3 regions of the Pseudomonas sp. GW821-FHT10B02 genome follow, and region 2 is predicted to be linked to each of the others. Evidence: predicted binding sites of a transcription regulator. Region 2 holds the regulator's gene; each other region holds the start of a gene.
What was found. The regulator FliA, encoded in region 2, starts transcription of late flagellar genes. The targets are predictions, from matches to a motif close to CTAAAGTTTNNNNNNNNNNNGCCGNTAA.
Positions count from the first base shown of each region.

Region 1 (10,438 bases), on a different contig from region 2:
CAAATCAGTGGGAATCCTGCTGGCTACGCCCAACGGCATCGGCATGACCGGCATGTGCCACGCCAGCGAATTGTATCTCTACAACAACAAGGCCCGGGATCAGGATTCCCGTGCCCGGACGCCGAAGGATCTTCTGCGCCATGTCGAACCCGGTGACATCGTCGCCATCAATCGCCATTCGGCCAATGTGAATGTGTTGACGACGTTCTTGCCGTCGATACATGAGCGGGACTGGTGGGACATGGCAAAAGCGTTGACCGAGCGAGGTGCGGTGGTGCTCTTCGCGGCGGGCAATGGCAGTACCGAAACGATTGCCGACAAAGGCACCACGGCGGGATATGGCGTCAATTTCTCGCAATGGCCGTATTTCCATGATCATGGAGATGCCAATGCCATCCTGATAGGCGCCTGTCAGTCATGGGATGGTAAACCCCATCAATACTCGAACTTTGCCTACCCGCACCGGATGCTCAATGCCTGGGGGGACAGCGTGGCTACGCTCGGTTCAGGGCCAGATCGACTGCAAGACAAGTCCGGTAACGACAGGGATTACACCTCGAACTATGGTGGGACCTCAAGCGCCACGCCTTTGGTCACCGGCGCGCTCACGTTGATCCAGTCCTATGCCATGGAGCAGCATCATGTCTATTTGAACGCTGATCAAATGCACCTGCTGGTTATGCAAGCGGGTTACCTGGATGCCACGTTGCCACATTCGTCGGTCCTGCCGATGGGGGCAAGGCCGAATGTCCATGCCGCCTTGGTCCTGCTCGATCAGATCCTGGGCGGTGGCAGGTTCCACTCGCCCAGGGATGAGCTCTGATGTGCAAGCGTAACCGTCGCTCGCCAGGGGTTACGCCTCAGACCCGGAACTGATCCATCAATCCCTGTTGCTGGTTGGCCAGGCTGTTGAGCGACTGGCTGACCCGCGCCGATTCGTTGGCCTGTCCGCTGAGGGATTCGGTTACGTCACGGATGGTCGCCACGTTGTTGTTGATTTCCTCGGCTACGGCGCTCTGCTCTTCGGCGGCGCTGGCGATCTGCAGGTTCATGTCGCTGATCACCGTGACCGCATCGCCGATCTGCTGCAAGGCGGTGACCGCCTGACTGACCTGCTCGACGCTGCCTTGCGCCTGACGATGGCTGCTGTCCATGGCACCCACTACTTCGCGGGTACCGGCCTGCAGTTCTTCGATGACCTGACGGGTTTCTTCCACCGATTCCTGGGTGCGGCGGGCGAGGTTGCGTACCTCATCGGCGACCACGGCGAAGCCGCGGCCTGCTTCACCGGCGCGGGCGGCTTCGATGGCGGCATTGAGGGCCAGCAGGTTGGTCTGTTCGGCGATGGAGCGGATGACTTCCAGCACCGAACCGATCTTCTCGCTGTTCTCGGCCAGGCCTTCGACCTGGGCCATGGCGGTGCTCATGTCGGCGGCCAGGGTGTCGATGCTGGTGGTGGTGCGGTCGATGACCGACAGGCCCTGGCGAGTGGCCTGATCAGCGTCGCGGGCTGCCTGGGCAGCCTGGGCCGCGCTACGGGCAACGTCCTGGGCAGTGGCGCTCATTTCATGGGACGCGGTGGCGACCTGATCGACCTGACGGTATTGCTGCTCCATGCCGGCGCTGGTCTGGCTGGCAATCGCCGAAGACTGGTCGGCGGTGTCGCGGGCCGCCTGGACCGAGCGCTTGACCTCGGCAATGGTCGGCTGCAGTTTGTCCAGGAAGCGGTTGAACCAACCGGCCAGTTCGCCCAGTTCGTCGCGTTTGTCGTACTGCAGGCGACGGGTCAGGTCGCCTTCGCCACTGGCGATGTCCTTGAGCATGGCCGCGACACCGAGGATCGGCCGCGTCACGCCGCGGGCCATCAGCCAGATCAGCAGCAGGCCGACGATGGCCGCCAACGCGCCCAGGCCCAGCTCGATCAGGGTGCCGCTGGTGTTGCTGCGGTCGAGTTCCTGCTTGAGGGCCTCGGCCGGGCCGGTCAGGGCGCTTTCCGGAACGTCGAGCAGCACGCCCCAGGACTTGCCGCCCGGGATCGGGGCAAAGGAAGCCAGGACCTTCAGGCGCTGCTTGTGATGGATGCTGTGAATGGGCGTGCTGTCAGCCAGCAGGCGGATCACTTCGGCGCCTTTCTCGGCATCGACCTGGTCAAAGCGCTGGGCCAGTTTGCCGGCATCCGGGCTGTAGCCGGCCAGTAGGCCCACGGGGCTGAGGATGCTCACCTGGGTCTGGCCCTGGTAGAGGTTGCGGCTGGATTGCTGGCTCATGGCCTGCAGGCTGTTCAGGTTGATGTCGATGGACAGGGTGGCGACTACCTTGTCGGCGACCATCAGCGGGAACACGATGCTGGTCATCAGCACCTGCTGGCCGTTGATCTCATAGAAGTACGGTTCAATCACGCAGGTCTTGCGGGTGGTGCGTGGGCACACTGACCAGGTGTTGGCCGGCTCGCCGCTGGGGCCGATGCTGGTATCGGCCATGTCTTTTTCCGGCAGGGCCATGGAGGTCAGCTGGCCTGGCGTCGGTTGCGACCAGTACAGGGCAAAGCGACCTTTTTCGTTACTGCCCAGTTGCTCCTGGTTGACGAACAGTTCGTCCTTGTTGTCCAGCGCATTGGGTTCGAATACCAGTGACAGGCCGAGCAGGTCGGGGTTGGCCTGCAAGGCGGCGCGTACCTGACGGGTCAGGTCCTCGCGCAGGTCGAAGGCGTCGAGAAAGCGCTTTTCGGCCTGTTCGCGCAGGAACAGGACCTGACGGGCGAAACCGGCACCGTACTGATAGGCATCCATGAACTGGCGACGAATGTTCAAGGCCTGGACTTCGCCCTGGGATTCGATGCGTCCCTGGGCTGACTCGGTGAGCATCTGCATGCTGCTGGTCTTGACCAGCTCCGAGCTGTGTCCCATGCGGTACAACGAAAGGCCCACCAGCAGGGTAACGATGCTGGCCAGGCACAAACCGGCGAGCAGGGTGATTTTCCACTGAATGGAAAGTTGTCTGAACGACATGGCGAAGTCCTTTGATCCAAAAAGATTGAGGCTGCCGACGTTATCGGCGGATACGTCGCTTTCTTTATTCAAACGATCAATTTAAATGCGTCGTTTTCGTGCATTCCTACGACAGCAATCGCCCAGTGAGCTTTGACAAGCGCGAGGGCCTGCTTCAGAGTGTGCGCCCTCCATAAAAATACCCGTCGTTCGGCCACTGCTCGCGGGCAGTTTGTCGCCGAATCGGTCGCTTTTTGTCTGGTTTCTAGAGGTCACAGGAATGAATGCAGTAATTGCCGCGGTCGGCATCATGCTGATCTTGAGTCTGTCCCGCGTGCATGTGGTGATCGCCCTGATCGTCGGCGCGCTGGCTGGCGGATTGGTGGGCGGCCTGGGAATCGAAGGAACGCTCAAAGCATTCAACGGTGGGCTCGGCGGCGGTGCCACCGTGGCCTTGTCCTATGCCTTGCTGGGTGCCTTTGCGGTGGCGATTGCCAAGTCTGGCATGGCCCATGCCCTGGCCGACCGCGCCCTGGCGATGGTTGGCAAGCAAGGGCATGCCGATGGTGGAAAGGTCAAATGGCTTCTGATCGGCTTGCTGTTGCTGGTGGCGATTTCCTCGCAGAACATTCTGCCGATCCACATTGCGTTCATTCCCCTGTTGGTGCCGCCGCTGCTCTATGTGCTGACCAAGCTGCAGATCGACCGGCGCCTGGTGGCCTGCGTGATGACCTTTGGTTTGATCACGCCTTACATGTTCCTGCCGGTGGGTTTTGGCAACATCTTCCTCAACGAGATTCTGCTGGCCAACGTCAGCCGTAGCGGGGTGGATGTCAGCGCGGTCAACGTCACCCACGCCATGGCCATTCCGGCGGCGGGCATGCTTTTCGGCCTGCTCCTGGCGGTGTTTTTCAGCTACCGCAAAAAGCGTGTCTATGACCTGGAAAAAATCGAGCAGGTCGAGCAGGTGGCGGTGCGCTACAACCCGTTGACCCTGCTGGTTGCCGGGGTTGCCATCGCAGCGGCGTTCATCATTCAGCTGTGGCTGGATTCGATGATCATCGGCGCCATGGTCGGTTTTCTGATTTTCTCGGTATCGGGCATCGTGCGCTGGAAGGACACCGATGACCTGTTTACCGAAGGCATGAAAATGATGGCCATGATCGGCTTCATCATGATTGCCGCCTCCGGTTTCGCCGAGGTCATGAAGGCTACCGGTGAGGTCAAGAGCCTGGTCGAGACGTCGGCAGTGTGGATCGACCACAGCAAGGGGATTGGAGCACTGCTGATGTTGCTGGTGGGGCTGCTGGTGACAATGGGCATCGGCTCGTCGTTTTCCACGGTGCCGATTCTTGCCGCGATCTTTGTACCGCTGTGTGTGCAGCTGGGCTTTGACCCGGTCGCCACCGTGTGCATCGTCGGCACCGCTGGTGCACTGGGCGATGCCGGCTCACCGGCTTCGGATTCGACCCTGGGCCCGACCTCAGGCTTGAACGTAGACGGCCAGCATCACCACATCTGGGACACCGTGGTGCCGACCTTCATTCACTACAACCTGCCACTGCTGGCGTTCGGCTGGCTGGCGGCAATGACACTGTAGTGCGCAGCAACGAGGGGTTGAGCGTAAGGCTCAGCCCCGTGCCGGCGGTGGCGAGATGCGGTTGAGGAGCATGCTGCCGTCCTTGTTGCGGGTCAGATAGACCGGCAACACCTTGGGCAGGTTGCTGACCAGACGCTTGATCTGCTTCGTATCGTAAATGCCACTGATACGAATGCTGCCGGTGTTTTCGTCGGCCAGCAGCAGTGGCTGCTCCAGGTAGCGGTTGATCTGCGGCAGGGCCTGGGCCAGGCTCAGGTTGTCGAGGATCAGCTTGCCATTGCGCCAGGCCAGGCTGGTGTCATGGGCGTAGGTCTGACTCAAGCGCGGTTCGTAGTCGCCGGCCTGGTAGCTTGCCTGCATGCCGGGGCCCAGGCGATAGCCCCCATCGCTGTCATTGGCATCGCTGCTGACCAGTACCGAACCTTCGAGCAGGGTCACTTTGACCTGATCTTCATACTTCCAGACATTGAACTGGGTGCCGGTGACGCGGGTCTGGCCCTGGGCGGCATGCACTACGAAGGGGTGCAGGCTGTCGTGCCGGACCTTGAAGAAGGCTTCGCCTTTGACCAGAGTGACCCGGCGCTGGTCCTTGTAGTTGGTGAAGCGTAGTTCGGTCCCCAGGTTCAGTTCGACCTGGCTACCATCGCTGAGTACGACATGACTGATGGCGTCGCCGCTTTCCAGGTACTGATAATGGTTAGGCAGCCAACCTTGTTCCCAGCCGACCCAGGCACCGACCGGCAGCGCCACCAGAGCGATGGCAGCGGCCGAGGCATAGTGGCGCCAGGCGCTTTGACGCCGCCGGGGTAGGTTGATGACATTACCGGGTGTGGCGCTGCGCGGCAGATGATCTGCGGTCTGCCAGATATCCAGCATGGCCTGGTATTCCTGGGCATGCAGCGGGTCGGCAGCCAACCATTGCTCAAACGCCTGGCGCTCGGCTGTTGTGCAGTCCTCAGCTTGCAAACGCAGGCACCAATGCGCGGCGGCATCGGTGATGGCATCGTATTCGTCGGCGCTGTGGCTGGTGTGGTTCATCGAGGCTCCCGGTTTTGCCTATTCTACCCTTGCAGCGTAGGCGGCGAGAACCCGGGATAATGGCGAATGACTATCAGTTGTAAGATTTTTTACCGTGAAAAGTCCGGTAAAAGCACTGAATTCGCAGCTATGCCCCGTCTGATGACGGGACAAGCCGCGCTACCGCGAGCGACTGACGGTAGCCATCAGCTTCAGAAGTGATCGGCCGCCAGGCTGAACAGGGATGTGCTGCCTGCCCGGATACTGGCTTGCAGCGACAAGGTGCGTGGCAGCAAGCGAGCGAAGAAGAACGCCGCAGTTGCACGTTTAGCTGCGTAGAAAGCCGGGTCTTGCGCCAGGTTCGCTGCGGCCACGGCATCCATGCGCGCCCACATATAGGCATAAGCCACGTAGCCAAACAGCTGCAGGTATTCCACCGAGGCGGCACCGACGGCGTTGGCGTCCTCGCGGGCTTGCTCGCTCAACCACTGGCTGAGGTTTTGCAAGTCACTGGTGGCCTTGAGCAGCGGCTCGCGGTAGGGCGTCTCCTGCTTACAGAATTGGTGAATCTGCCCGGTGAATTCGGCCAGTGCCCGGCCACCGTCCGCCACCACCTTGCGACCCAGCAGGTCGAGGGCCTGAATACCGTTGGTGCCTTCGTAGATCTGTGCGATGCGCACATCGCGCACCAGTTGTTCCTGACCCCACTCGCGGATGTAGCCGTGACCGCCGAACACCTGCTGGCCGAGCACACAGCTTTCCAGGCCGTTGTCGGTGAAGAATGCCTTGGCCACCGGCGTCAGCAGGGCCACCTGGCGCTGGGCGAGGTCGCGCTCTTCGGTATCTTCGGCGTACTTGGCGATGTCCAGTTGCTGGCCGACATAGGTGGCGAAGGCCCGGCCACCTTCGGTCAGGGCCCGCATGGTCAGCAGCATGCGGCGAACATCCGGGTGGACAATGATCGGGTCGGCCACCTTGTCGCGCGCTTGCGCTCCGCTGGCGGCCCGGCTTTGCAGGCGGTCCTGGGCGTAGCGCGCGGCGTTCTGGTAGGAGGCTTCGGCGCAGCCGATGCCCTGGATGCCGATGGACAGACGCTCGTAGTTCATCATCGTGAACATGGCTGCCAGCCCACGGTTCGCCTCGCCGATCAGGTAGCCGGTGGCACCGTCGAAGTTCATCACGCAGGTGGCCGAGGCCTTGATGCCCATCTTGTGCTCGAGTGAACCGCAGTGCGCCGGGTTACGCGCGCCCAGGCTGCCGTCGGCATTGACCAGGAACTTGGGCACCAGGAACAACGAGATACCCTTGGGCCCGGCCGGGGCATCGGGCAATTTGGCCAGGACCAGGTGGATGATGTTTTCGGTCAGGTCCTGCTCGCCGCCGGTAATGAAGATCTTGGTGCCGCTGATGCGGTAACTGCCATCGGCGGCGGGTTCCGCCCTGGTGCGGATGATCCCGAGGTCGGTGCCGGCATGCGGTTCGGTCAGGCACATGGTGCCGGCCCACTGGCCGCTGTACAGCGGCGGCAGGTAAGTGGCCTTGAGGTCGTCACTGGCGTGGGCATCGAGGGCCAGGCAGCAACCTGCGCTCAGCGCCGAGTAGAGGCTGAAGCTGCAGTTGGCGGCGTAGAGCATTTCTTCGAACTGCACCGCGAGCATTTTCGGCATGCCCAGGCCACCGTGCTCGGGGTTGCCGGCAAGGCCGACCCAGCCGCCTTCACGGTAGGTCTGCCAGGCCTGGGCAAAGCCATCCGGGGTACGTACCTGACCGGCGTCAAAGGTTACGCCCTGTTCATCGCCACTGCGGTTGAGCGGGGCGATCAGCTGGCCGGTAATTTTCGCCGCTTCTTCGAGGATGGCATCGGCGGTATCGGCGTCCACCCGATCGCCCAGCGCCGGCAGGCGTGCCCACAGGGCCGGGCCCTGGAACACTTCATGAAGGACAAAGCGCATGTCGCGCAGTGGAGCATTGAATTCAGGCATGCGGGTTCTCGCTGTCAAAGGGGGATCAGAGCGCCTTGGCCCAGTCGCGTAACAGATACTTCTGGATCTTGCCGGTGGAGGTTTTCGGCAGTTCACTGAAGACCACGGTCTTGGGTAGCTTGAATCCCGCCAGGTGCTCACGGCAGAAACTGATGATGTCGGTGTCGCGGGTCTGCTCGAAGCCAACCTTGAGGGTGATGTAGGCGCAGGGTGTTTCGCCCCACTTCTCGTCCGGGCGGGCAACCACGGCGGCCTCGAGTACGGCCGGGTGTTTGTAGAGGGTGTCTTCGACCTCGATGGTGGAGATGTTCTCGCCGCCGGAGATGATGATGTCCTTGAGCCGGTCCTTGATTTCCACATAGCCGTCGGCATGCCAGACCGCCAGGTCGCCGGTGTGGAACCAGCCGCCGCGGAAGGCTTCGGCGGTAGCTTCGGGGTTTTTCAGGTAGCCCTTCATTACCGTGTTGCCGCGCATGAAGATCTCCCCCAGGGTGTTGCCATCGCGTTGCACCGGCTCCAGGGTCTGCGGGTCGGCAACCATCAGGCCTTCAAGGGTGGGGTAACGCACACCCTGGCGCGACTTGATCCGCGCCCGTTCAGCCAGCGGTTGCTCGTCCCATTCGGCATGCCAGGCGCACACGGTCACCGGGCCGTAGACCTCGGTCAGGCCGTAGACGTGGGTGACCTTGATGCCCATCTCTTCCACCGCGCCGATGACCTTGGCCGGTGGCGCGGCGCCGGCGACCATGGCGTTGACCGGGTGATCGATGGCCGCCTTGGCCGACTCGGGCATGTTGATCAGGGCATTGAGCACGATCGGCGCGCCGCACAGGTGGCTGACCTGATGTTCACGGATCAGGGTGAGGATCCGCTGCGGGTCGACGCGGCGCAGGAATACGTGGGTGCCTGCGAGCGCCGTGACGGTCCAGGGGTAGCACCAGCCGTTGCAGTGGAACATCGGTAGGGTCCACAGGTAGACCGGATGGTTGCCCATGGCCCAGGTCATCTGGTTGCCCAGGGCGTTGAGGTAGGCGCCGCGGTGGTGATAGACCACGCCTTTGGGATTGCCGGTGGTGCCGGAGGTGTAGTTCAGCGAGATGGCCTGCCACTCGTCCTCGGGCCATTGCCAGGCGAACTCGGGGTCGCCTTCGGCGAGAAAGGCCTCGTAGTCCAGGTCGCTGACCGCCTGACCCTCGCCGTATTCCGGATCATCGACATCGACCACCAGCGGCGGGTATTCCATCAGCGCCAGCGCTGCGCTGATGACCTTGTGGAATTCGCGGTCGGTGATCAGCACCTTGGCTTCACCGTGTTCGAGCATGAACGCAATGGCCTCGGCGTCCAGGCGCACGTTGAGGGCATTGAGCACGGCGCCAATCATCGGCACACCGAAGTGTGCTTCGAGCATTGCCGGAATGTTCGGCAGCATCACGGCTACCGTGTCGCCTTGCCCGATTCCGCGTCCGGCCAGGGCGCTGGCCAGGCGTCGGGAACGCTCGTAGGTCTGTTGCCAGTTGCGCCGGATGGCACCATGAATCACCGCCGGGTACTGGCCATAGACCGCAGCCGTGCGTTCGATGAAACTCAAGGGGCTCAGGGCCTGGTGATTGACAGGGGCGGGCGCCAGGCCCTGGGAGAAGATCGACATGAATTGTTCCTGTGCAGGGGGCGCCCGTATGGCGTACTGCAACCCCCGGTGGCTGATTGTTAGCTCTGATCAGGTGTCGTGAAGGGCAGGCCCTTCAGGTGTCACAATTTTTACGTGAAACCCTATGGTACTTGGAAGATAGACTATAGCAATATAGTAGAAGTACTATAGGTGCCTTCAAGGCCACCCTTTGAGCGCCGCCATGACGTATTTGCTCGCCAGCGACCCACAGCCCAGCCTTATCCTGGATGCATCCGCCGCCGTGCTGGCAGTCAATCCGGCCTTGCAGGCGATGCTCGGGCCCTGGCCGGCGCGCACGGTCGACTATTGGTTGCCGAGTAACGTACAGGCGTTGGTCAACGCTTGCCTGAGCCAGGCGCGCGCCATCAGTGATGTCGAAGCGTCGGTGGCTGACAAGATCCTGCTGTGGACCTTCATACCCGCCAGCGCCGACCAGGTGCTGGCGCGTTGCCGTGACGCCACGACCGAGCGCCTGGCTGAGCGGGAGGCCAGCCAGGCCCGGCGCCTGTATCGACTGATCACCGAAAACACCACCGACCTGATTTCCCGGCACAGCCCCGACGGCTGCTTTCTCGATGCCTCGCCAGCGTCCTATCGATTGCTTGGCTATTGGCCCGAGGAATTACGCGGGGTCGCGGTGCAGTCACTGTTTCACCCTCAGGATCGCCAGCAGTCGTTGCTGCAGGCCGCCCAGGCACTGGAGCAGGACGGTTACCAGACCATGACCTGCCGGGTGCGCCATCGTGATGGCCGCGACTTGTGGTTCGAGATTGCCAGCCGGGCGATACGCGAGACCTATACCGGCGCGGTGGTGGAGATTGTCAGCGTCTCGCGCGACATCAGCGTACGTATCGAGGCGCAGGAGAACCGCCGACGCCTGGCCGAAGTGGTGGAGGCCAACACCGACCTGGTGCTGTTCACCGACCGTGACGGCCAGCTCAGTTACCTCAATCGTTCGGCACGACGGGCGCTGGGACTGCAGGACGTGGAGGCGTTGCCGGGGTTGCAGGTATTGCTCGATCCGGCGTTGCAGCAACGCCTGGAGCGCGAAGGCTGGCAGTGCGCCAAACAGACGGGAGTCTGGCATGCCGAGACGCGACTGATTCCCTGGCAGGGCGCTGCGGCGTTTCCGGTTTCGTTGGTGTTGCTGGCCCATCGCGGCACCGGTGGCGAGCGTTACTAC
Region 1 is NZ_JBWKNR010000016.1:135,009-145,446, reverse strand. Features, by position in the region: gene AC07OF_RS22810 (S8 family serine peptidase) at 1-823, shown strand, start outside; gene AC07OF_RS22805 (methyl-accepting chemotaxis protein) at 861-3,008, opposite strand; gene AC07OF_RS22800 (Na+/H+ antiporter family protein) at 3,268-4,587, shown strand; gene AC07OF_RS22795 (FecR family protein) at 4,618-5,625, opposite strand; gene AC07OF_RS22790 (acyl-CoA dehydrogenase C-terminal domain-containing protein) at 5,817-7,586, opposite strand; gene AC07OF_RS22785 (acyl-CoA synthetase) at 7,612-9,234, opposite strand; gene AC07OF_RS22780 (PAS domain-containing sensor histidine kinase) at 9,437-10,438, shown strand, end outside.
Region 1: the regulator FliA is predicted to act here: its motif matches at 3,049-3,076, upstream of AC07OF_RS22805 (methyl-accepting chemotaxis protein).

Region 2 (10,438 bases):
CGCTGTGGCTGACCACCCTGATGGTTGCTGTGCTGGTGGTGCCGAGCCTGCTGGTGGGTTTGATCGTGGCGATGTTCCAGGCGGCCACGCAGATCAACGAACAGACCTTGAGCTTTCTGCCGCGTCTGTTGGTGATGCTGGTGACGCTGATCGTGGCCGGGCCGTGGCTGGTACAGAAGTTCATGGAATACATTCTGTCGTTGTACGGCAGCATTCCGCAGCTGATCGGCTGACGTGTCCATGCTCGAGCTGACCGATGCGCAGATAAGCACGTGGGTGGCCAGTTTCATCCTGCCGCTGTTTCGCGTGACCGCCGTGCTGATGACCATGCCGGTGTTCGGTACAACCCTGCTGCCGGCGCGCGTTCGCCTGTACTTTGCCCTGGCAATTACTGTGGTGATCGTCCCCGGTTTGCCGCCGATGCCTGAGGTCCATGCGCTTGACCTCAGTGCGTTGCTGCTGATTGCTGAGCAGGTCATCATCGGCGCGCTGTTCGGCCTGTCGCTACAACTGTTTTTCCAGATCTTCGTGATTGCCGGGCAGATTGTCGCGGTCCAGATGGGTATGGCGTTCGCCTCTATGGTCGACCCGGCCAACGGCGTCAACGTGGCGGTGATCGGCCAGTTCCTGACCATGCTGGTGACCCTGTTGTTTCTGGCCATCAACGGTCACCTGGTGGTCTTTGAGGTGCTCACCGAGAGCTTCACCACCTTGCCGGTGGGCAGTGGTTTGCTGGTCAATCATTTCTGGGATCTGGCCGGGCGCCTGAGCTGGGTGCTGGGCGCTGCGTTGTTGCTGGTGCTGCCGGCCATCACCGCATTGCTGGTGGTCAACATCGCCTTTGGTGTGATGACGCGTGCGGCACCGCAACTGAACATCTTTTCCATCGGCTTTCCGCTGATACTGGTGCTGGGGCTCGGGATATTCTGGATAGTCCTGGCTGACATTCTTCCGCATTACCAGGCACTGGCCTCCGAGGCCTTGCAATGGATGCGTGAGCTGGCACGGGCGCGCTAAGCATGGCAGAGAGCGAAAGCGGTCAGGACAAAACAGAAGACCCCACCGACAAGCGCAAGAAGGACGCGCGGGAAAAGGGCGAGATCGCGCGCTCCAAGGAACTCAATACGGTAGCGGTGACCCTGGCCGGCGCAGGCGCGTTGTTGGCATTTGGCGGAGGTATGGCTCAGGCGATGATGGAGTTGATGCGCAGCAACTTCATTTTGACTCGCGAAGTGATCACTGATGAGCGCTTCATGGGGATTTTCCTCATGGCAGCCGGTAAGTCTGCTCTGCTTATGGTGCAGCCGGTGTTGTTGGTATTGCTGGTGGCATCGATCGTCGGCCCGGTGGCGCTGGGCGGCTTCCTGTTCTCCGGCAGTCTGTTGCAGCCCAAGTTCAGTCGGATGAACCCGCTGTCCGGGATCAAGCGAATGTTCTCGGTCAACGCCTTGTCCGAGTTGCTCAAGGCGTTTGCCAAGTTCTTCATGATTCTGATCGTCGCTCTGGCCGTGCTGTCGGCGGACCGTGACGACCTGCTGGCGATTGCCAACGAGCCCTTGGATCAGGCAATCATTCACTGCGTTCAGGTGGTGGGCTGGAGTGCGTTGTGGATGGCTGCCGGCTTGCTGCTGATCGCAGCGGCGGACGTGCCGATCCAGCTGTGGCAGACGCACAAAAAGATGCTGATGACCAAGCAAGAGGTGCGTGACGAGTACAAGGACAGTGAAGGCAAGCCGGAGGTCAAGCAGCGTATTCGCCAGCTCCAGCGCGAAGCGTCGCAGCGGCGGATGATGGCGGCGATCCCCGAAGCGGACGTCATCATTACCAACCCCACCCACTATGCCGTGGCGCTCAAGTACGACCCGGAGAAGGGCGCTGCGCCTTTGCTGCTGGCCAAAGGTACCGACTTCATTGCCTTGAAGATTCGTGAAATTGCCAATGAGCACAAGATCCAGGTGCTTGAGTCGCCGGCGTTGGCCCGTTCGATTTATTACTCAACGGAGCTTGAGGAAGAGATTCCGGCCGGGCTGTACCTGGCGGTGGCCCAGGTGCTGGCCTATGTCTTCCAGATCCGCCAGTACCGGGCAGGCAAGGGCAAGCCGCCGGAGCCACTCAAAGACCTGCCAATCCCGCCGGACCTGCAGCACGATTAAGAAGCGGTGGGAGCGGGCTTGCCCCGCGATGCGATGTGACTGAAAGATCGCAATCGCGGGGCAAGCCCGCTCCCACAGTAAACCCGCTTTCACACAAAAACACCGCATTCCTCAAAGTTGGAAAGCTTCTTGCAAAGGCAGCGCAGCGCGCGTCAGAAACGCGTCAAAGTTTTGCTTGAGCTAGACGAGGAATACCGGTGGATCGCTCTCAGTTAATCAGCAATGCCCGTAACAACCTGGCCGGGTTAGGCCGGGGGAACCTGGGTGTGCCGCTGTTGCTGCTGGTGATGCTGGCAATGATGATGTTGCCGATCCCGCCGTTTTTGCTCGACGTGTTCTTCACCTTCAACATCGCTTTGTCGATCGTGGTCCTGCTGGTCTGCGTCTACGCCCTGCGCCCCCTCGATTTCGCTGCGTTCCCAACCATCCTGCTGGTGGCTACCTTGCTGCGCCTGGCGCTGAACGTCGCCTCTACACGGGTGGTCATGCTCCATGGGCAAGATGGCCATGCTGCCGCCGGTAAAGTGATCCAGGCCTTCGGTGAGGTGGTGATCGGCGGCAACTACGTGGTCGGTATCGTGGTGTTCGCGATCCTGATGATCATCAACTTCGTGGTGGTGACCAAGGGTGCCGGGCGTATTTCCGAGGTGAGCGCACGTTTCACCCTCGATGCAATGCCGGGCAAGCAGATGGCCATCGACGCCGACCTCAACGCCGGCCTGATCGATCAGGCCCAGGCCAAGGCGCGACGCTCTGAAGTAGCCCAGGAGGCCGAGTTCTACGGTTCGATGGACGGTGCCAGCAAGTTCGTTCGCGGTGACGCCATCGCCGGCCTGCTGATCCTCTTCATCAACCTGATCGGCGGCATGCTGGTCGGTATGTTCCAGCACGGCATGAGCTTCGGCGATGCCGGTAAAGTCTATGCCTTGCTGACCATCGGTGACGGTTTGGTGGCGCAATTGCCATCACTGCTGTTGTCCACCGCTGCAGCCATCATGGTGACCCGTGCCTCCGGTTCCGAAGACATGGGTAACCAGATCAACCGGCAGATGTTCACTTCGCCCAAGGCGCTGGGGGTATCGGCGGGGATCATGATCGTCATGGGCCTGGTGCCGGGCATGCCGCACTTCGCCTTCCTGAGTCTGGGGCTGGTGGCCGCTGGCGGTGCCTATTGGCTGTGGCGCAAGCAGAACCTGGCCAAGGTCAAAGCCCAGGAAGAGGTTCAGCGCCAGCAGGACCTGTTGCCCTCGCCGCAGCGCGCCATGGAAACCAAGGAGCTGGGCTGGGACGATGTCACCCCGATCGACATGATCGGCCTGGAAGTCGGCTACCGGCTGATTCCCCTGGTCGACCGCAATCAGGGTGGACAACTGCTGGCGCGGATCAAGGGGGTGCGCAAGAAGCTCTCCCAGGACCTGGGTTTTCTCATGCCCACGGTGCATATCCGTGACAACCTCGACCTGGCGCCCAGTGCCTATCGCCTGACCCTGATGGGGGTGATCCTGGCCGAGGCCGAGATCTATCCTGATCGCGAACTGGCCATCAACCCCGGACAGGTCTTTGGCACCCTCAACGGCATTGCCGCCCGCGACCCGGCGTTCGGGCTGGAAGCAGTGTGGATCGACGTCAATCAGCGTAGTCAGGCGCAATCGCTGGGTTACACCGTGGTGGATGCCAGCACCGTGGTTGCGACCCACCTGAACCAGATTCTGCACAAGCACTGCCACGAACTGATTGGCCACGAGGAAGTCCAACAACTGCTGCAGGTGTTGGCCAAGGCCTCGCCCAAGCTTGCCGAAGAGTTGGTGCCGGGCGTCATTTCGTTGTCGGGGCTGCTCAAGGTCCTGCAGGCGTTGCTCGCCGAGCAGGTGCCGGTGCGTGATATACGCAGTATTGCCGAGGCTATCGCCAACAATGCGGTCAAGAGTCAAGATACCGCCGCGCTGGTGGCGGTGGTGCGCGTCGGATTGTGTCGCGCTATCGTGCAAAGCATTGTCGGCGTTGAGTCCGAGCTGCCTGTGATCACCCTTGAGCCAAGGTTGGAACAGATTTTGCTCAATAGTCTGCAAAGGGCCGGGCAAGGTCAGGAAGACGGTGTTCTTCTTGAGCCGAGCATGGCCGAAAAGCTTCAGCGTTCGTTGATCGAGGCAGCCCAGCGTCAAGAGATGCAAGGGCAACCGGCGATCCTGCTGGTCGCAGGACCGGTACGGGCGATGCTGTCGCGCTTCGGTCGCCTGGCTGTACCGAATTTGCATGTTTTGGCGTATCAGGAAATACCTGACAACAAGCAAGTTACCATCGTTGCCACAGTAGGCCCCAACGGCTGAGGTAGTGGGTTATGCAAGTTAAGCGTTTTTTCGCCGCCGATATGCGTCAGGCCATGAAGCTGGTTCGAGATGAGCTGGGGGCTGATGCCGCCATCATCGGCAACCGACGGATTGCTGGCGGTGTCGAGCTGACGGCTGCGCTGGACTACAAGCTGTCCGCCCTGGCGCCACGGGTTCCGAATGTCGAGCTCGAAGATGAATTGCGCAAGACCCAGTCGCGCATCGTCACCGCCCAGGCCGAGCTCAGTAGCCGCAGCGAAAGCGAAGACGGCAACCGCCAGCTGTTTGCCGGCTTGCCGCTGACCGCCTCCGAGCCGCTGGTCGAGACCCCTGTGGAGACGCCGGCGGCACCGGTTGCCGCGGCTGCCGCGCCGGTTGACCCGCGCCTGTTCGATGCCATGCGCTCGGAGCTTAGCGGTCTGCGCGAGCTGCTCGAAGTGCAGCTCGGTTCGCTGGCCTGGAGTCAGCTGCAGGGTAACCAGCCGCAGCAGGCCAACCTCTGGCGCCGCCTGCAGCGTATCGGTCTGTCCGGGCCGCTGGCGCATGAACTGCTGGCGCAGATTGCCGGCATCGAAGAGCCGCGTCATGCCTGGCGCATGCTGCTTGCGCATCTGGCACGGCGTATCGATGTGCCGGAAGTCGAGCCGATCGAAGAAGGCGGCGTGATCGCCATGGTCGGGCCGGCGGGCATGGGCAAGACCACCACCCTGGCCAAGCTGGCAGCACGCTATGTGCTCAAGTATGGCGCGCAGAACCTGGCGCTGGTGAGCATGGACAGTTTCCGCATCGGTGCTCAGGAGCAGCTCAAGACCCTGGGGCGGATCCTCAATGTCTCGGTGACCCACGTCGATCCCGGCCAGTCTTTGGCCCAGGCGCTGGAGCCGTTGCTGCGCAAGCGCGTGGTGCTGATCGATACCGCTGGCCTGCAAGCCAGTGATCCGGCCTTGCGCATGCAGCTGGAAACCCTGGCAGGACGCGGTATTGCGTCTAAAAATTATCTGGTGCTGGCGACGACCAGCCAGAAGCAGGTGCTCACCGCCGCCTATCACAGCTACAAGCGCTGCGGGCTGGCCGGGTGCATCCTGACCAAGCTTGATGAAACGGCCAGTCTCGGCGAAGTCCTGAGCCTGGCCATCAGTCACGAATTGCCAGTGGCCTATCTTACCGATGGGCCGCGCATTCCTGACGATCTGCACCTGCCGCGCCGGCACCAGCTGGTCAGCCGCGCGGTGAGTGTGCAGATGCAGGACGAGCCCAGCGAAGAGGCGATGGCCGATATGTTCGCTGATCTCTACCACAGCCCCGGCAAGCGTGTTGGCTGAGGTGATTGTGAAGACGTTGCAAAGTATCTGCATTGATGGACTGCCAGGCATTTTTCAGGTGTTGAAAGCGCAGCCGGTCATGTGGCCTCGGTCTAAGCAAGACAAGGTAATGAACAAACATGGGTAGCATGCATCCCGTACAGGTGATCGCCGTGACTGGCGGCAAAGGTGGCGTCGGCAAGACCAATGTGTCGGTGAACCTGTCATTGGCGCTGGCAGAGCTTGGCCGTCGGGTCATGCTGCTGGATGCCGACCTGGGCCTGGCCAACGTCGACGTATTGCTCGGCCTGACGCCCAAGCGCACCCTGGCCGACGTGATCGAGGGCCGCTGCGAGCTGCGCGATGTACTGCTGCAGGGGCCGGGTGGCGTGCGCATTGTGCCCGCCGCTTCCGGCACGCAGAGCATGGTGCACCTGGCGCCTGCCCAGCATGCAGGTCTGATTCAGGCCTTCAGCGAGATCGGCGACAACCTCGATGTGCTGGTGATCGATACCGCTGCCGGTATTGGTGACTCGGTAGTCAGTTTTGTCCGCGCGGCCCAAGAGGTGCTGCTGGTGGTGTGCGACGAGCCGACCTCGATCACCGACGCCTACGCGCTGATCAAGCTGCTCAACCGCGATTACGGCATGAACCGCTTCCGGGTCCTGGCCAACATGGCGCAAAGCCCGCAGGAAGGGCGCAACCTGTTCGCCAAGTTGACCAAGGTCACTGATCGCTTCCTCGACGTCGCCCTACAATACGTCGGCGCGGTGCCTTACGACGAATGTGTGCGCAAGGCGGTGCAAAAGCAGCGAGCGGTCTATGAAGCCTTTCCGCGTTCCAAGTGCGCGCTGGCATTCAAGGCCATTGCCCAGAAGGTCGACACCTGGCCGTTGCCTGCCAACCCGCGTGGTCACCTGGAGTTTTTTGTCGAGCGCCTGGTGCAGCCGACGAGCGCGGGACCTGTGCTATGAACGCCAGCGGATACCGGATGTACAGCAACGCGTCTCGCAATGGTCAGTACGAGTTGATCGAGCGCTACGCGCCGTTGGTCAAGCGTATCGCCTATCACTTGCTGGCGCGTTTGCCGGCCAGTGTCCAGGTCGAGGACCTGATCCAGGCCGGCATGATCGGCCTGCTCGAAGTCAGCAACAAGTATGACGCGAGCAAGGGTGCCAGTTTCGAGACCTACGCCGGTATCCGTATCCGTGGGGCAATGCTTGACGAAGTACGTAAAGGGGACTGGGCACCGCGCTCGGTCCACCGCAATACCCGCATGGTCAGTGACGCGATTCGTGCAATTGAAGCAAAAACCGGCCGTGACGCTAAAGATCACGAGGTTGCTGCCGAACTTCAATTGAGTCTCGATGATTACTACGGGATTTTGAATGACACCCTGGGCAGCCGCCTGTTCAGTTTCGACGACCTGTTACAGGACGGCGAACATGAAGGCCTGCACGAGGACGGCGCCAGTGCCCAGCTCGAGCCTTCGCGCGATCTGGAAGACGAGCGTTTTCAGGCAGCCCTGGCCGATGCCATCGCCAACCTGCCTGAACGCGAGCGTCTGGTCCTGGCGCTGTACTACGACGAAGAGCTGAACCTCAAGGAAATCGGTGAGGTCCTGGGTGTCAGCGAGTCGCGCGTCAGCCAGTTGCACAGCCAGTGCGCGGCGCGTTTGCGTGGTCGCCTGGGGGAATGGCGGGCGCGTTGAACGCAGGTTCAATGCAGTCGCGAAATGTAGTGCCCGAATTGATTGAATGCGCGTTCAGCGCTGAGCGCGTTAAAGACTGCTTGGAGGTCTAATTGAACAAAGACATGAAAATCCTCATCGTCGACGACTTTTCGACGATGCGGCGGATCATCAAGAACCTGCTGCGTGACCTGGGCTTCACCAATACCCAGGAAGCCGATGACGGCAACACGGCGCTGCCGATGCTCGAAAGCGGTCATTTCGATTTTCTCGTGACCGACTGGAACATGCCGGGCATGTCCGGTATCGACCTGCTGCGCAAAGTGCGTGCCGACGAGCGCCTCAAGCACCTGCCGGTGCTGATGGTAACTGCCGAAGCCAAGCGCGAGCAGATCATCGAAGCGGCCCAGGCCGGCGTCAACGGCTATGTGGTCAAGCCGTTTACTGCCCAGGTGCTGAAAGAAAAGATCGAGAAGATCTTCGAGCGCGTCAACAGCTAAGACACGCCACGGGGGCGCTATGGAGCAAACACATTCATCGTTGGACGGCTTCGAGTCGACACTGAAGAAGCATGCCCACGAACTGGTCGACAGTCTCGAGCGGGGCAAATTCGGCGACGCGGTGCAACTGATCCATCAGCTGAACCAGACCCGTGACCGTGGCCTGTACCAGGAAGTCGGCAAGCTTACGCGTGAGCTGCACAGTGCGATCGTCAGTTTCCAGATCGATCCGCAAATGCCGCAGGCCGAGGAAGTCTCGCAGATCACCGATGCGACCGAGCGCCTGTCCTATGTGGTCAAGCTGACCGAGGGCGCGGCGAACCGGACCATGGATCTGGTCGAGGAGAGCACCCCGGTCCTCCACGAGCTGAGTGACGAAGCCCGCGATCTGCGCGCCGACTGGCAGCGCTTCTTGCGCCGTGAAGTGGCTGCGCCGGAGTTCCGCGAGCTGATGCACCGCATCGACCGCTTCCTGGAACGTAGTGAGGAAGGCAGCCGCAAGGTCGCCGGCCACCTCAACGACATTCTCCTGGCTCAGGACTATCAGGACCTGACCGGTCAGGTGATCAAACGTGTCACGGCACTGGTCACCGAAGTAGAAAGCAATCTGCTCAAGCTCGTGCTGATGGCAAGTCAGGTCGACCGCTTTGCCGGTATCGAACATGACCACCAGCAGCTGCGCGCTGAAAAAGATCAAGAAAAACATCCGACTCGGGGTGAAGGTCCACAGATTCATGCCGATAAACGTGAAGACGTTGTGTCCGGTCAGGACGATGTCGACGATCTGCTGTCCAGTCTGGGTTTTTAGGGAGCACGTTTAATGAGCTTCGGCGCCGATGAAGAAATCCTTCAGGATTTCCTGGTAGAAGCCGGCGAGATTCTTGAGCAACTGTCCGAGCAACTGGTCGAGCTGGAAAGCCGTCCGGATGATGCCGATCTGCTCAATGCGATCTTTCGCGGTTTTCACACTGTAAAAGGGGGCGCCGGCTTCCTCCAGCTCAACGAGCTGGTGGAGTGCTGCCACATCGCCGAAAACGTCTTCGACATCCTGCGCAAGGGTGAGCGACGCGTCGATGCCGAACTGATGGACGTGGTTCTGGAAGCCCTGGACACGGTCAACAGCATGTTCGGCCAGGTGCGCGAGCGCAGCGATATCACGCCGGCCACGCCTGAGCTGCTGGCGGCCTTGTCGCGTCTGGCCGAGCCTGCCGCTGACGAGCCGGTTGCCGCACCTGAGCCGGTGCTGGAACAGGCGCCGCAAGCGCCCGCCGAAGCGGACATTACCGATACCGAATTCGAACAGCTGCTTGACTCGCTCAATGCGGTCAAGGCAGAGGCCGAAGCCCAGGTGCAGGCACCGGCTGCGGCCAGCGACGAAATCACCGATGCCGAGTTCGAGTCGCTGCTCGATCAGTTGCACGGCAAGGGCCAGTTTGCTCCCGACAGCGTCAGCGCACCTGCGCCGGTGGCGCAATCCTCCCAGAGCGCCAGCGACGAAATCACTGATGACGAGTTCGAGGCGTTGCTTGACCAGTTGCACGGCAAAGGCAGCTTCGCCGTCGATGCCTTGCCGGGTGCTGTAGCACCCGCTGCAGAGCCGGCCGCTGCGGCGTCGGGCGATCATATTTCCGAGCATGAATTCGAAGCCTTGCTCGATGAGCTGCACGGCAAGGGCAAGTTCGCCGCGGACAGCGTTGCAACGGCCGCTGCGCCAGCTGCCGCGGTTGCCGCCAAGCCTGCTGCAGCGCCAGCGCCAGCTGTCGCCAAACCTGCCGCCGCCCCCGCTGCCGCCGCACCGGCCAAAGCCGCGGCGCCAGCCCCGGCGCGCCAGGCCGCGCCAGCTGCCGACAAGGCCGCCAGCGAAACGGAAACCACCGTGCGGGTCGATACCGCGCGCCTGGACGAGATCATGAACATGGTCGGCGAACTGGTGCTGGTGCGTAACCGCCTGGTGCGCCTGGGCCTGAACAGCGGCGATGAAGCCATGTCCAAGGCGGTGTCGAACCTCGACGTGGTGACCGCCGATCTGCAGACCGCGGTGATGAAAACCCGCATGCAGCCGATCAAGAAGGTCTTCGGGCGCTTCCCGCGCCTGGTTCGCGACCTGGCCCGGCAGTTGAAGAAAGAGATCAACCTGGAGCTGGTCGGTGAAGAAACCGACCTCGACAAGAACCTCGTCGAGGCCTTGGCCGACCCGTTGGTGCACTTGGTGCGCAACGCCGTCGACCACGGCATCGAAACCCCGGAAGAGCGCGAAGCGGCGGGTAAATCCCGCGGCGGCAAAGTGGTGCTGTCGGCCGAGCAGGAAGGCGATCACATCCTGCTGTCGATCTCCGATGACGGCAAGGGCATGGACGCCAACGTCCTGCGCGCCATTGCGGTCAAGCGCGGGGTGATGGACAAGGATGCCGCCGACCGCCTGAGCGAAACCGAGTGCTACAACCTGATCTTCGCCCCGGGTTTCTCG
Region 2 is NZ_JBWKNR010000015.1:40,824-51,261, reverse strand. Features, by position in the region: gene fliQ (flagellar biosynthesis protein FliQ) at 1-233, shown strand, start outside; gene fliR (flagellar biosynthetic protein FliR) at 241-1,017, shown strand; gene flhB (flagellar biosynthesis protein FlhB) at 1,020-2,153, shown strand; gene flhA (flagellar biosynthesis protein FlhA) at 2,351-4,480, shown strand; gene flhF (flagellar biosynthesis GTPase FlhF) at 4,492-5,802, shown strand; gene fleN (flagellar synthesis regulator FleN) at 5,922-6,755, shown strand; gene fliA (RNA polymerase sigma factor FliA) at 6,752-7,492, shown strand; gene AC07OF_RS21405 (chemotaxis response regulator CheY) at 7,597-7,971, shown strand; gene AC07OF_RS21400 (protein phosphatase CheZ) at 7,991-8,779, shown strand; gene AC07OF_RS21395 (chemotaxis protein CheA) at 8,792-10,438, shown strand, end outside.

Region 3 (10,438 bases), on a different contig from region 2:
TGATCATCCACGATCAGCACTTTATTCATGGGCAGATCCAATTGTTCGCTGTTCGATTTTTTTTGAGCCCGCACAATAGCCTAGTTACACGACATATTGTATTGCGGCACCCGCGAGCAAAAGCACACAAAGATAAAACCTACACACATAGAGGATCGGTCCTACAAAAAACCTTAACCTGCACATTCTCACACTTACACCAGTATCCTTGAACGAAACAGAGTTAACCTCTAAAACTAAAAATAGCACCAGAACACCTAAACAGCCCAGCCAGCAGTACCTTAATACTTGAAGGAAAAGTCCTATATTCCTGATACACATTTACCGACATCTATAAACTTCGATACAAGATGCGAGGCAATAGCTCCCCGACCAGAAATCCCGCCCGGTGCCAACCCGGCGTGTTATCCAGACTAATAGCCACTCGACCGGGTGAAAGCGAGGACACGGCGATGAGCAACGCAGAGCCGAAAAGCCCATTGACCATCATTGCAATATTCGCCGGAATCATCGAAGCCTCGGCACTGGCTTCGTTGCCATTTCTAAGTGAAGACAGCCAGACCACCTACACATGGTTTCTTGTAGGCTTTCCGTTTTTTCTGACAGTCTTGTTCTTCCTTACACTCAACTTCAACTACAAATCTTTGTACTCACTGCCAGTACAGGAATCCACCGACGCCTCCGCTCCTGCTACTTCAGCGCAACTATCCGCCGCGGTAGAAACGATGATTAGCGACGTAATACAGGCACCCACTGAATTACCGATAAACAATGAAGCTATCAGCCTCGCAGCGGACAACGGCACTGCTCATACGTTTGGTAATCCGCCACAGATTGCACAAGCATCAGTGACCATTACCATAAGCGGAACATGTGCAACTCAATTGCTCGAACACTTTGCCATGCTGGCATTGGACCAGACCCACCCACTGTGCAACACCTGGACGCTAATCAACCTGGAGACAGGCATCCAGACCACCCTGGCAACCCAGTCGATCAACAACTAAAAAAAAACCCCGGACCAGGCCGGGGTTTTCTTTCAAGGCGCCGTTCAGATCAGCGAACGACCCTTGTTTGCAGCAATGCGCATACGCAGGGCGTTGAGCTTGATGAAGCCCGCTGCGTCGGCCTGATTGTACGCACCGCCATCTTCTTCGAAGGTTGCGATGTTGGCGTCGAACAGCGAGTCATCGGACTTACGGCCAGTGACGATCACGTTGCCCTTGTACAGTTTCAGGCGCACTACACCATTCACATTGACCTGGGAGGCGTCGATCATCTGTTGCAGCATCAGACGCTCCGGGCTCCACCAGTAGCCGGTGTAGATCAGGCTGGCGTATTTGACCATCAGCTCGTCTTTCAGGTGAGCGACTTCACGATCCAGGGTGATCGACTCGATCGCCCGGTGAGCGCGCAGCATGATGGTGCCGCCAGGGGTCTCGTAGCAGCCACGGGACTTCATGCCGACATAGCGGTTCTCGACGATGTCCAGACGACCGATGCCGTTCTCGCCGCCAATGCGGTTGAGAGTGGCCAATACGGTGGCCGGCGACATTTCAACGCCGTCCAGGGCGACGATGTCACCGTTACGGTAGGTCAGTTCCAGGTAGGTAGGGACGTCAGGCGCGGTTTCCGGCGACTTGGTCCACTTCCACATGTCTTCTTCGTGTTCGGTCCAGGTATCCTCCAGCACGCCACCTTCATAGGAGATGTGCAGCAGGTTGGCGTCCATCGAATAAGGCGATTTTTTCTTGCCGTGACGCTCGATCGGGATACCGTGCTTCTCGGCATAGTCCATGAGTTTTTCACGGGACAGCAGGTCCCATTCACGCCATGGAGCGATAACCTTGACGCCCGGCTTGAGTGCATAGGCACCCAGTTCGAAGCGCACCTGGTCGTTACCCTTGCCGGTAGCACCATGGGAAATGGCGTCGGCGCCGGTTTCATTGGCGATTTCGATCAGACGCTTGGCGATCAGCGGACGAGCGATGGAAGTACCCAGCAGGTACTCGCCTTCGTAAACGGTGTTGGCGCGGAACATCGGGAAAACGAAGTCGCGCACGAACTCTTCGCGCAGGTCATCGATGTAGATTTCTTTCACGCCCATGGCCTGAGCCTTGGCGCGGGCCGGTTCGACCTCTTCGCCCTGCCCCAGATCGGCAGTGAAAGTCACCACTTCACAGTTGTAGGTATCCTGCAGCCACTTGAGAATCACCGAAGTATCAAGGCCGCCGGAATACGCCAGTACGACCTTTTTTACGTCCGCCATGCCATCACTCCACGGGGTTGTACGGAAAGCCGTCGATTCTACCGGCCTTGCCGCAAAAATTACAGTGGGGCGACAGCTTGTGACGACAAAGCGACAGGAACTGTCGATAGCGCGACGGACGGTCGCACCTCAGGACTTGATCAACGGCTTGCCAGTATCCGTTTGCGCCGCAGGGGCTGCTGGTGTTTCCGGGGCTTTTTCTGACGCCGTTTCAACCGGAGTTACCCGATCGAGCTGAATATTTACCCGGCGATTGCGCGCGCGGTTGGCCGCCGAGTTGTTGGCGGCCAGTGGATAGCGCTCACCGTGGAAACGAACGCGGATCTGATTTTCAGCAATACCATGCGCCTTGAAGTACTCCATCACCGCCAGCGCCCGGCGTCGGGACAGATCACGATTGGTCAGGCGATTGCCACTGTTGTCGGAGTGACCATCAAGCTCGATGCGATTGACCGTAGGATCGGCCTTGAGAAATTCCAGGATCACGTCCAGACGCGCCTTGGCATTGGCGTCCAGTTCAATCCCGCTCCCAGGGAAATCGACCCGTGTCTGGCGCACCTGGTCGTAGTTCATTGGCAACAGCTTCGCGGCGCAGACCTGATAATCGCTATAGGCCTTGCTGAATTTCACCGGCAACAGGCGCACTTCCATCGCTCGCCCGGCTTCGCCGGCATAGTTGCGGACCACCGTACTGCGGCCGTCGAGCAGACCATTGATCAGACGACTGGCCTGCCCTTGGGAGCTGGTAAACAGCACGCCGCCACGCGCCATGCGCACCGAGCCCAGGTTGATATCGCCACGGCCTGGCTGCCAGGGCGCTGCTGCAGCCAGCAGGGTTGCAGAACCTGTACCCAGGACATTGCTGCTCGAACGCAATTGAAACGTCGCCTGTTCACCGGCACGGCGCACGAACTCACCGCTGCCGAAATCGGCAACCGGCTGGACCAGGCGGCATTCGAACTGATCGCCTTCGACCTTCCACTCAATATTCTCCAGACGGGTCTGGAAAGTGAGTGCCGTCGCCGGCAAGCAGGCAAACACGCTGAGTAGGGCTAGATAACGCTGGCGCACGGGCGGCTCCACAGATTTTCACGGTATACCCGCAGGCTATCGGTCAGGCGTGGCAAAACTTGATAGCGAGTGCTCGGACCCGGCTTTTCCGGTAGCATTCACCTTGAGTTCGACCCGCCTGGAATCCCCAATGTCCGACCGCCTGACCCTCCTGCGTCCCGATGACTGGCACATCCATCTTCGTGATGGCGCCGTCTTGCCCCACACCGTTGGCGACGTTGCGCGCACCTTTGCTCGCGCAATCATCATGCCCAACCTGGTACCGCCAGTACGCAATGCCGCCGAAGCCGGCGCCTATCGCGAGCGCATCCTGGCCGCACGTCCGGCCGCTAGCCGCTTCGAGCCGCTGATGGTGCTGTACCTCACTGACCGTACCCAGCCCGAAGAAATCCGCGCAGCCAAGGCTACAGGTTTCGTGCATGCCGCCAAGCTGTATCCGGCTGGCGCGACGACCAACTCCGATTCCGGCGTTACCAGCATCGACAACATTTTCCCGGCACTCGAAGCCATGGCCGAAATCGGCATGCCGCTGCTGGTGCACGGTGAAGTGACCCGTAGCGAGATCGACGTGTTCGACCGCGAGAAGCTGTTCATCGACGAGCACCTGCGCCGTGTCGTCGAACGCTTCCCGACCCTGAAAGTGGTCTTCGAGCACATCACCACCAGCGATGCCGTGCAGTTCGTCAACGAGGCTCCGGCCAACGTCGGCGCGACCATCACCGCCCAGCACCTGCTGTACAACCGCAACCACATGCTGGTTGGCGGTATTCGACCGCACTTCTATTGCCTGCCGATCCTCAAGCGCAACACCCACCAGGTGGCCTTGCTGGACGCCGCCACCAGCGGCAGCAGCAAGTTCTTCCTCGGCACCGACTCGGCCCCTCACGCCCGTCACGCCAAAGAAGCGGCCTGTGGCTGCGCCGGCTGCTACACCGCCTACGCCGCCATCGAGATGTACGCCGAAGCGTTCGAACAGCGCAACGCGCTGGACAAGCTTGAAGGTTTTGCCAGCAAGCACGGCCCGGACTTCTACGGCCTGCCGCGCAACACCGAGACCATTACCCTGGTTCGTGAAGACTGGACCGCCCCAAGCAGCTTGCCGTTCGGCGAGCAGACCGTTATCCCGCTGCGCGCCGGTGAACAACTGCGCTGGCGCCTGCTGGAGGAAACTGCGTGAGTGAAGATCTGTACGACGACCAGGAAGGTCCAAGCGGTGGCCCACGCCACCCGATGGCGGAACGTTTTCGTGGTTACCTGCCGGTTGTAGTGGATGTCGAGACCGGTGGTTTCAACAGCGCTACCGATGCCCTGCTGGAAATCGCTGCCGTCACCATCGGCATGGATGAAAAAGGCTTCCTGTTCCCGGAGCACACCTACTTCTTCCGTGTCGAACCGTTCGAAGGTGCCAACATCGAACAGGCCGCCCTGGAATTCACCGGGATCAAGCTGGACCACCCACTGCGCATGGCCGTCAGCGAAGAGTCGGCCCTGACCGATATCTTCCGTGGCGTGCGCAAGGCGCTGAAGGCCAATGGCTGCAAGCGGGCGATCCTGGTTGGCCACAACAGCAGCTTTGACCTGGGCTTCCTCAACGCGGCGGTGGCGCGCCACGATATGAAACGCAACCCGTTTCATCCGTTCTCCAGCTTCGACACCGCGACCCTGGCCGGTCTTGCCTACGGCCAGACCGTGCTGGCCCGTGCCTGCCAGAGTGCCGACATCGATTTCGACGGTCGTGAGGCCCACTCGGCCCGTTACGACACCGAGAAGACTGCCGAACTGTTCTGCGGCATCGTCAACCGCTGGAAGGAAATGGGCGGCTGGCAGGACTTCAACGACTGAAGCCTTGCTGAACCCATAAAAAAACCGGCCATCAAGGCCGGTTTTTTTTGTCGCTCGCTATTACAGCTTGCCAGCGTTCTCGCTCAGGTAAGCAGCAACGCCTTCAGGCGAAGCGGTCATGCCCTTGTCGCCTTTTTTCCAGTTGGCAGGGCAGACTTCGCCGTGCTCTTCGTGGAATTGCAGGGCGTCGACCAGACGCAGCAGCTCGTCCATGTTGCGGCCCAGTGGCAGGTCGTTGACGATCTGCGAACGGACAACGCCTTTGTCGTCGATCAGGAACGCGCCACGGAAAGCAACGCCGCCTTCGGACTCAACGTCGTAGGCCTTGGCGATTTCGTGCTTCATGTCAGCAGCCATGATGTACTGCACCTGACCGATGCCACCGGCATTGATCGGGGTGTTGCGCCAGGCGTTGTGGGTGAAGTGCGAGTCGATCGACACCGCGATCACTTCAACGTTACGGTCGCGGAACTCAGCCATGCGGTGATCCAGAGCGATCAGCTCGGACGGGCAGACGAAGGTGAAGTCCAGCGGGTAGAAGAACACCAGGCCGTACTTGCCTTTGATGGCCGAGGCCAGGTTGAAGCTGTCGACGATTTCGCCATTGCCCAGTACGGCTGGAACAGTGAAGTCCGGGGCAGTTTTGCCAACGAGTACGCTCATTCGATATCTCCTGATGGTTGAAACAGCTGTGCAGGCTGGCATAAGCCAGCTGACAGAGCAAAGGTCGGCCATGATACACCGCCTGACGCTGCTCGCCGAATTTCAGGCCCTGCACCTTCGAAAGCTGCCGCTGGTCGCTCTGGCCCAAAGTCCGGCACATTGTGCTTTGACAAGCATTCTCATTAACATTAAGCTTCTTCGCATTGAGCCTTTACCAGCGATGGTCTGCCCTATGTATGTGTGTCTTTGTGTTGGTGTAACCGACGGACAGATCCGCGATGCGATCTATGAAGGATGCTGCAGCTACAAGGAAGTCAGAAGCGCCACCAACGTGGCGAGCCAGTGTGGCAAATGTGCCTGCCTGGCCAAGCAGGTTGTGCGTGAAACCCTGACCGAACTGCAGGTCAGCCAGGCTATCTTGCCCTACCCTGTGGAATTTACTGCAGCGTAAAAACAGCCCATTCCAAGAACCGGACCCTGTGTCCGGTTTTTTTATGCCTGTAATTCAACAAGTTAGGGGTATAACGCGGAACACAAACATTCTTATTCCGATTAATTTTCATTTATTATTCAATAACTTAGGTTTGACAGTCGAAGTTACGGGGCTCAAACTCTTACTTATAGGCACACTTATAGGGCAGGACCCCATCATGAAAGGCGACGTTAGCGTCATCCAGCATCTCAACAAGATCCTCGGAAACGAGCTGGTCGCAATCAACCAATACTTCCTGCATGCGCGCATGTATGAAGACTGGGGTCTGGATAAGCTCGGCAAGCACGAGTACAAGGAATCCATCGATGAAATGAAGCACGCTGACAAACTGATCAAGCGTATTCTGTTTCTCGAAGGCATTCCCAACGTCCAGGACCTGGGCAAGCTGCTGATTGGTGAACACACCAAAGAAATGCTCGAATGCGACCTGAAAATCGAGCAGAAAGGTCTGGCCGACCTCAAGGCCGCTATCGCCCACTGTGAAACCGTTGGCGACTTCGGCAGCCGCGAGCTGCTTGAAGACATCCTCGAGTCCGAGGAAGAGCATATCGACTGGCTGGAAACCCAGCTGAGCCTGATCGACAAAGTCGGTCTGGAAAACTACCTGCAGTCGCAGATGGGCGAGTAACTTCGTCATGTGGGAGCTGGCCTTGCCAGCGATGAGGCCCGTAAGAGTGACGACCGCGTTGCGGTCGATCGCCGGCAAGGCCGGCTCCCACAACAGACACAAAAAAGCCCCGCATTGCGGGGCTTTTTTTTGACCAAACCTGTGATCAGGCCTTGGCCGCCTCAGCCTTGGCTGCAGCTTCCTTGATCAGGGTCTGCAGTTCGCCGTTGGCAAACATTTCAGCCATGATGTCGGAACCGCCAACCAGCTCACCGGCAACCCACAGCTGTGGGAAAGTCGGCCAGTTGGCATATTTTGGCAGGTTGGCGCGGATTTCCGGGTTCTGCAGGATATCCACGTAAGCGAATTTCTCGCCACAACCCATCACGGCTTGCGCCGCCTTGGCCGAAAAGCCGCACTGCGGGGCATTCGGCGAGCCTTTCATGTAAAGCAGAATGGTGTTGTTAGCAATCTGCTCTTTGATTGTTTCAATGATATCCATGAAGCACCTCGCGGCTGAACTTTCCGACCTGGTTGTCGGCACGGTGACGCATTGTATCGGAAAGCCGAGCTTGACGCTCGGCCTTGCCGATATCAGGCGGCAACCACCTGCACCGGCACGCCATTGAGCGCTGCATTGCCTGAAACCGCATCCACTTGGCGTTCGTCGGTCAGGTCATTGGCACTGGCGCCTGGCTGACTGCAGGCGATGTCCATGCGCACGCCTGCACGGGCATGACCAAAGCCATGAGGCAGGCTGACCACCCCGGGCATCAGGTCGCTGCAGGACTGTACCTCGACCTCAATGCTGCCGACCCGCGAACTGACCCTGACCCGCTGCCCGTCCTGCAACTGCCGCCCTGCCAGGTCATCCGGGTGCATCAGTAGTTGATGACGCGGTTTACCCTTCACCAGACGGTGATAGTTGTGCATCCAGGAATTGTTACTGCGTACATGTCGGCGACCGATCAACAGCAACTGCTCAGGCTCGGCCGGCTGCTGAGCGGCAAATCGCTGCAAATCGCCAAGAATCTGCGCAGGTGCCGCCTGGATGCGCTGGTTGGCAGTTTTCAGACGGCCAGCGAGGTTCGGTTGCAGCGGCCCCAGATCAATACCGTGAGGGTACTCAGCCAAGGTCTCTATCGATAGATTGAAGGACGAACTCTCGCCATAAGGTCCAAGGCGCAAGCCGCTGTCGATCATCTGCGCCGGAGGTACAGTGGGTTTCAGAGGTTTGTCGCTGAGTGCGGCGTAGGCCTTGGCCAGGCCCACGAAGATCTCCCAGTCATGCAGCGCGCCTTCAGGTTTGGGCAGTATCGCCCGGTTGAAGCGGCTGACATTGCGCACCGCCAACAGGTTGAAGGTGGTGTCGTAGTGATCGTTCTCCAGCGCCGAGGTGGACGGCAGGATCAGGTCGGCGTAACGCGTGGTTTCGTTGATGTAGAGATCGATGCTGAGCATGAACTCAAGCCCGTCCAGCGCACGCTCCAACTGCCGGCCGTTGGGCGTGGACAACACCGGGTTGCCGGCCACGGTCACCAGGGCGCGTACCTGCCCCTCCCCTTCGCACAGCATCTCTTCGGCCAGCGCCACCACCGGCAGCTCACCGCCGTACTCCGGCAAGCCGGAGACCCGGCTCTGCCAGGCGTTGAAATGGCCACCCGCGGTGTTCGCGACCAGATCCACCGCCGGCTGCGTGCACAAGGCACCACCAACCCGGTCAAGGTTGCCGCTGACCAGGTTGATCAGTTGCACCAGCCAATGGCAAAGCGTGCCGAAAGCCTGGGTCGATACCCCCATCCGGCCGTAACACACCGCTTTGTCGGCAGCTGCAAAGTCACGCGCCAGTTGCCGGATGACCAGCGCATCGACGCCGCACAGGGGTGCCATCAACTCGGCAGTGAACGGCGCCATGGCCATACGCACTTCGTCCAGACCATCGACCGGCAATGCCGACGCACGCTCCAGGCCTTCGGCAAACAAGGTGTTGAGCATGGCGCACAGCAACGCGGCATCTGCTCCAGGCCGGATAAACACATGCTGGTCAGCCATGGCTGCGGTTTCACTGCGCCGCGGATCGACGACAACCAGTTTGCCACCCCGGGCCTGGATCGCCTTGAGGCGCTTTTCGACATCCGGCACGGTCATGATGCTGCCGTTGGACGCCAAGGGGTTGCCGCCGAGGATCAGCATGAAATCGGTATGGTCAATATCCGGAATCGGCAGCAACAGGCCATGGCCATACATCAGGTAGCTAGTCAGGTGGTGCGGCAACTGGTCGACCGAGGTGGCGGAAAATCGATTGCGGGTCTTGAGCAGACCGAGGAAGTAGTTGCTGTGGGTCATCAGCCCGTAGTTGTGCACGCTGGGGTTGCCCTGGTAAACCGCCACGGCGTTCTGCCCATGGGCCTGCTGGACGGTCCAGAGCTTTTGCGCGGCCAGCGCGAAGGCTTCGTCCCAGCCAATCGCCTGCCAGCTGTCGCCTGTCCGCTTGTGCGGCGCGCGCAGCCGGTCAGGGTCGTTCTGGATGTCTTGCAGGGCCACGGCTTTGGGGCAGATGTGGCCGCGGCTGAAGCTGTCCAGGGGATCACCCTTGATCGAATTGATGCGTGGCTCTGCACCAGGCTCCTGAGTGATTTCAATGGTCAAGCCACAGATGGCTTCACACAGGTGACAGGCACGGTGATGCAAGGTCTTGTTCATGGCCACCTCTTGCGGGTGTCTGGTAATCCACCAGACTATGAGCCTGAGCGTGCATCGCGACCAGCGAGTTTCGCCGTGTGAATCTACCGGCATCAGGCGCAGCGATTCGCGCGGGTGTTTGCCAAGGCCTCAGCGGGCAGTGTAAAACCCTTGTGTAGCAAACAAAAAAAACGGCCCGCCAATGGGTTACGACACTGCCAGCAATACACACAGTGCACGCCCCACTTGGTATGACGCGACATTTAATTATAGTATTGCGTCTTCCCTTATTTCGTCGCCCCGTGCGGCTTTCGCCGCAGGTCACTTCCGTTGTTTCTGAAAACCGGCATTGTTGATCTGCGGTCTGTTGCAAAAAGGTAGTCAAACATGAGCGCTAGGCACTTTCTCTCCCTGATGGATTTCACACCCGACGAACTGCTCAGTGTGATCCGTCGAGGCATCGAGCTGAAGGACCTGCGTAACCGCGGCGTACTGTTCGAACCCCTGAAAAACCGCGTACTGGGGATGATCTTCGAGAAATCCTCGACCCGTACCCGGCTGTCGTTCGAAGCCGGCATGATCCAGCTCGGCGGCCAGGCCATCTTCCTGTCCCCGCGCGACACCCAACTGGGCCGTGGCGAGCCGATCGGCGACTGCGCCATCGTCATGTCACGCATGCTCGATGCGGTGATGATCCGTACCTTTGCCCACAGCACCCTGACCGAGTTCGCCGCCAATTCCCGCGTGCCGGTAATCAATGGCCTGTCGGACGACCTGCACCCGTGCCAGCTGCTGGCCGACATGCAGACTT
Region 3 is NZ_JBWKNR010000003.1:69,517-79,954, forward strand. Features, by position in the region: gene AC07OF_RS06045 (response regulator transcription factor) at 1-29, opposite strand, end outside; gene AC07OF_RS06050 (hypothetical protein) at 453-1,007, shown strand; gene AC07OF_RS06055 (argininosuccinate synthase) at 1,052-2,269, opposite strand; gene AC07OF_RS06060 (flagellar protein MotY) at 2,399-3,340, opposite strand; gene pyrC (dihydroorotase) at 3,471-4,517, shown strand; gene rnt (ribonuclease T) at 4,514-5,182, shown strand; gene AC07OF_RS06075 (peroxiredoxin) at 5,243-5,845, opposite strand; gene AC07OF_RS06080 (bacterioferritin-associated ferredoxin) at 6,078-6,296, shown strand; gene bfr (bacterioferritin) at 6,496-6,966, shown strand; gene grxD (Grx4 family monothiol glutaredoxin) at 7,112-7,447, opposite strand; gene AC07OF_RS06095 (molybdopterin oxidoreductase family protein) at 7,540-9,648, opposite strand; gene argF (ornithine carbamoyltransferase) at 10,015-10,438, shown strand, end outside.
Region 3: the regulator FliA is predicted to act here: its motif matches at 3,377-3,404, upstream of AC07OF_RS06060 (flagellar protein MotY).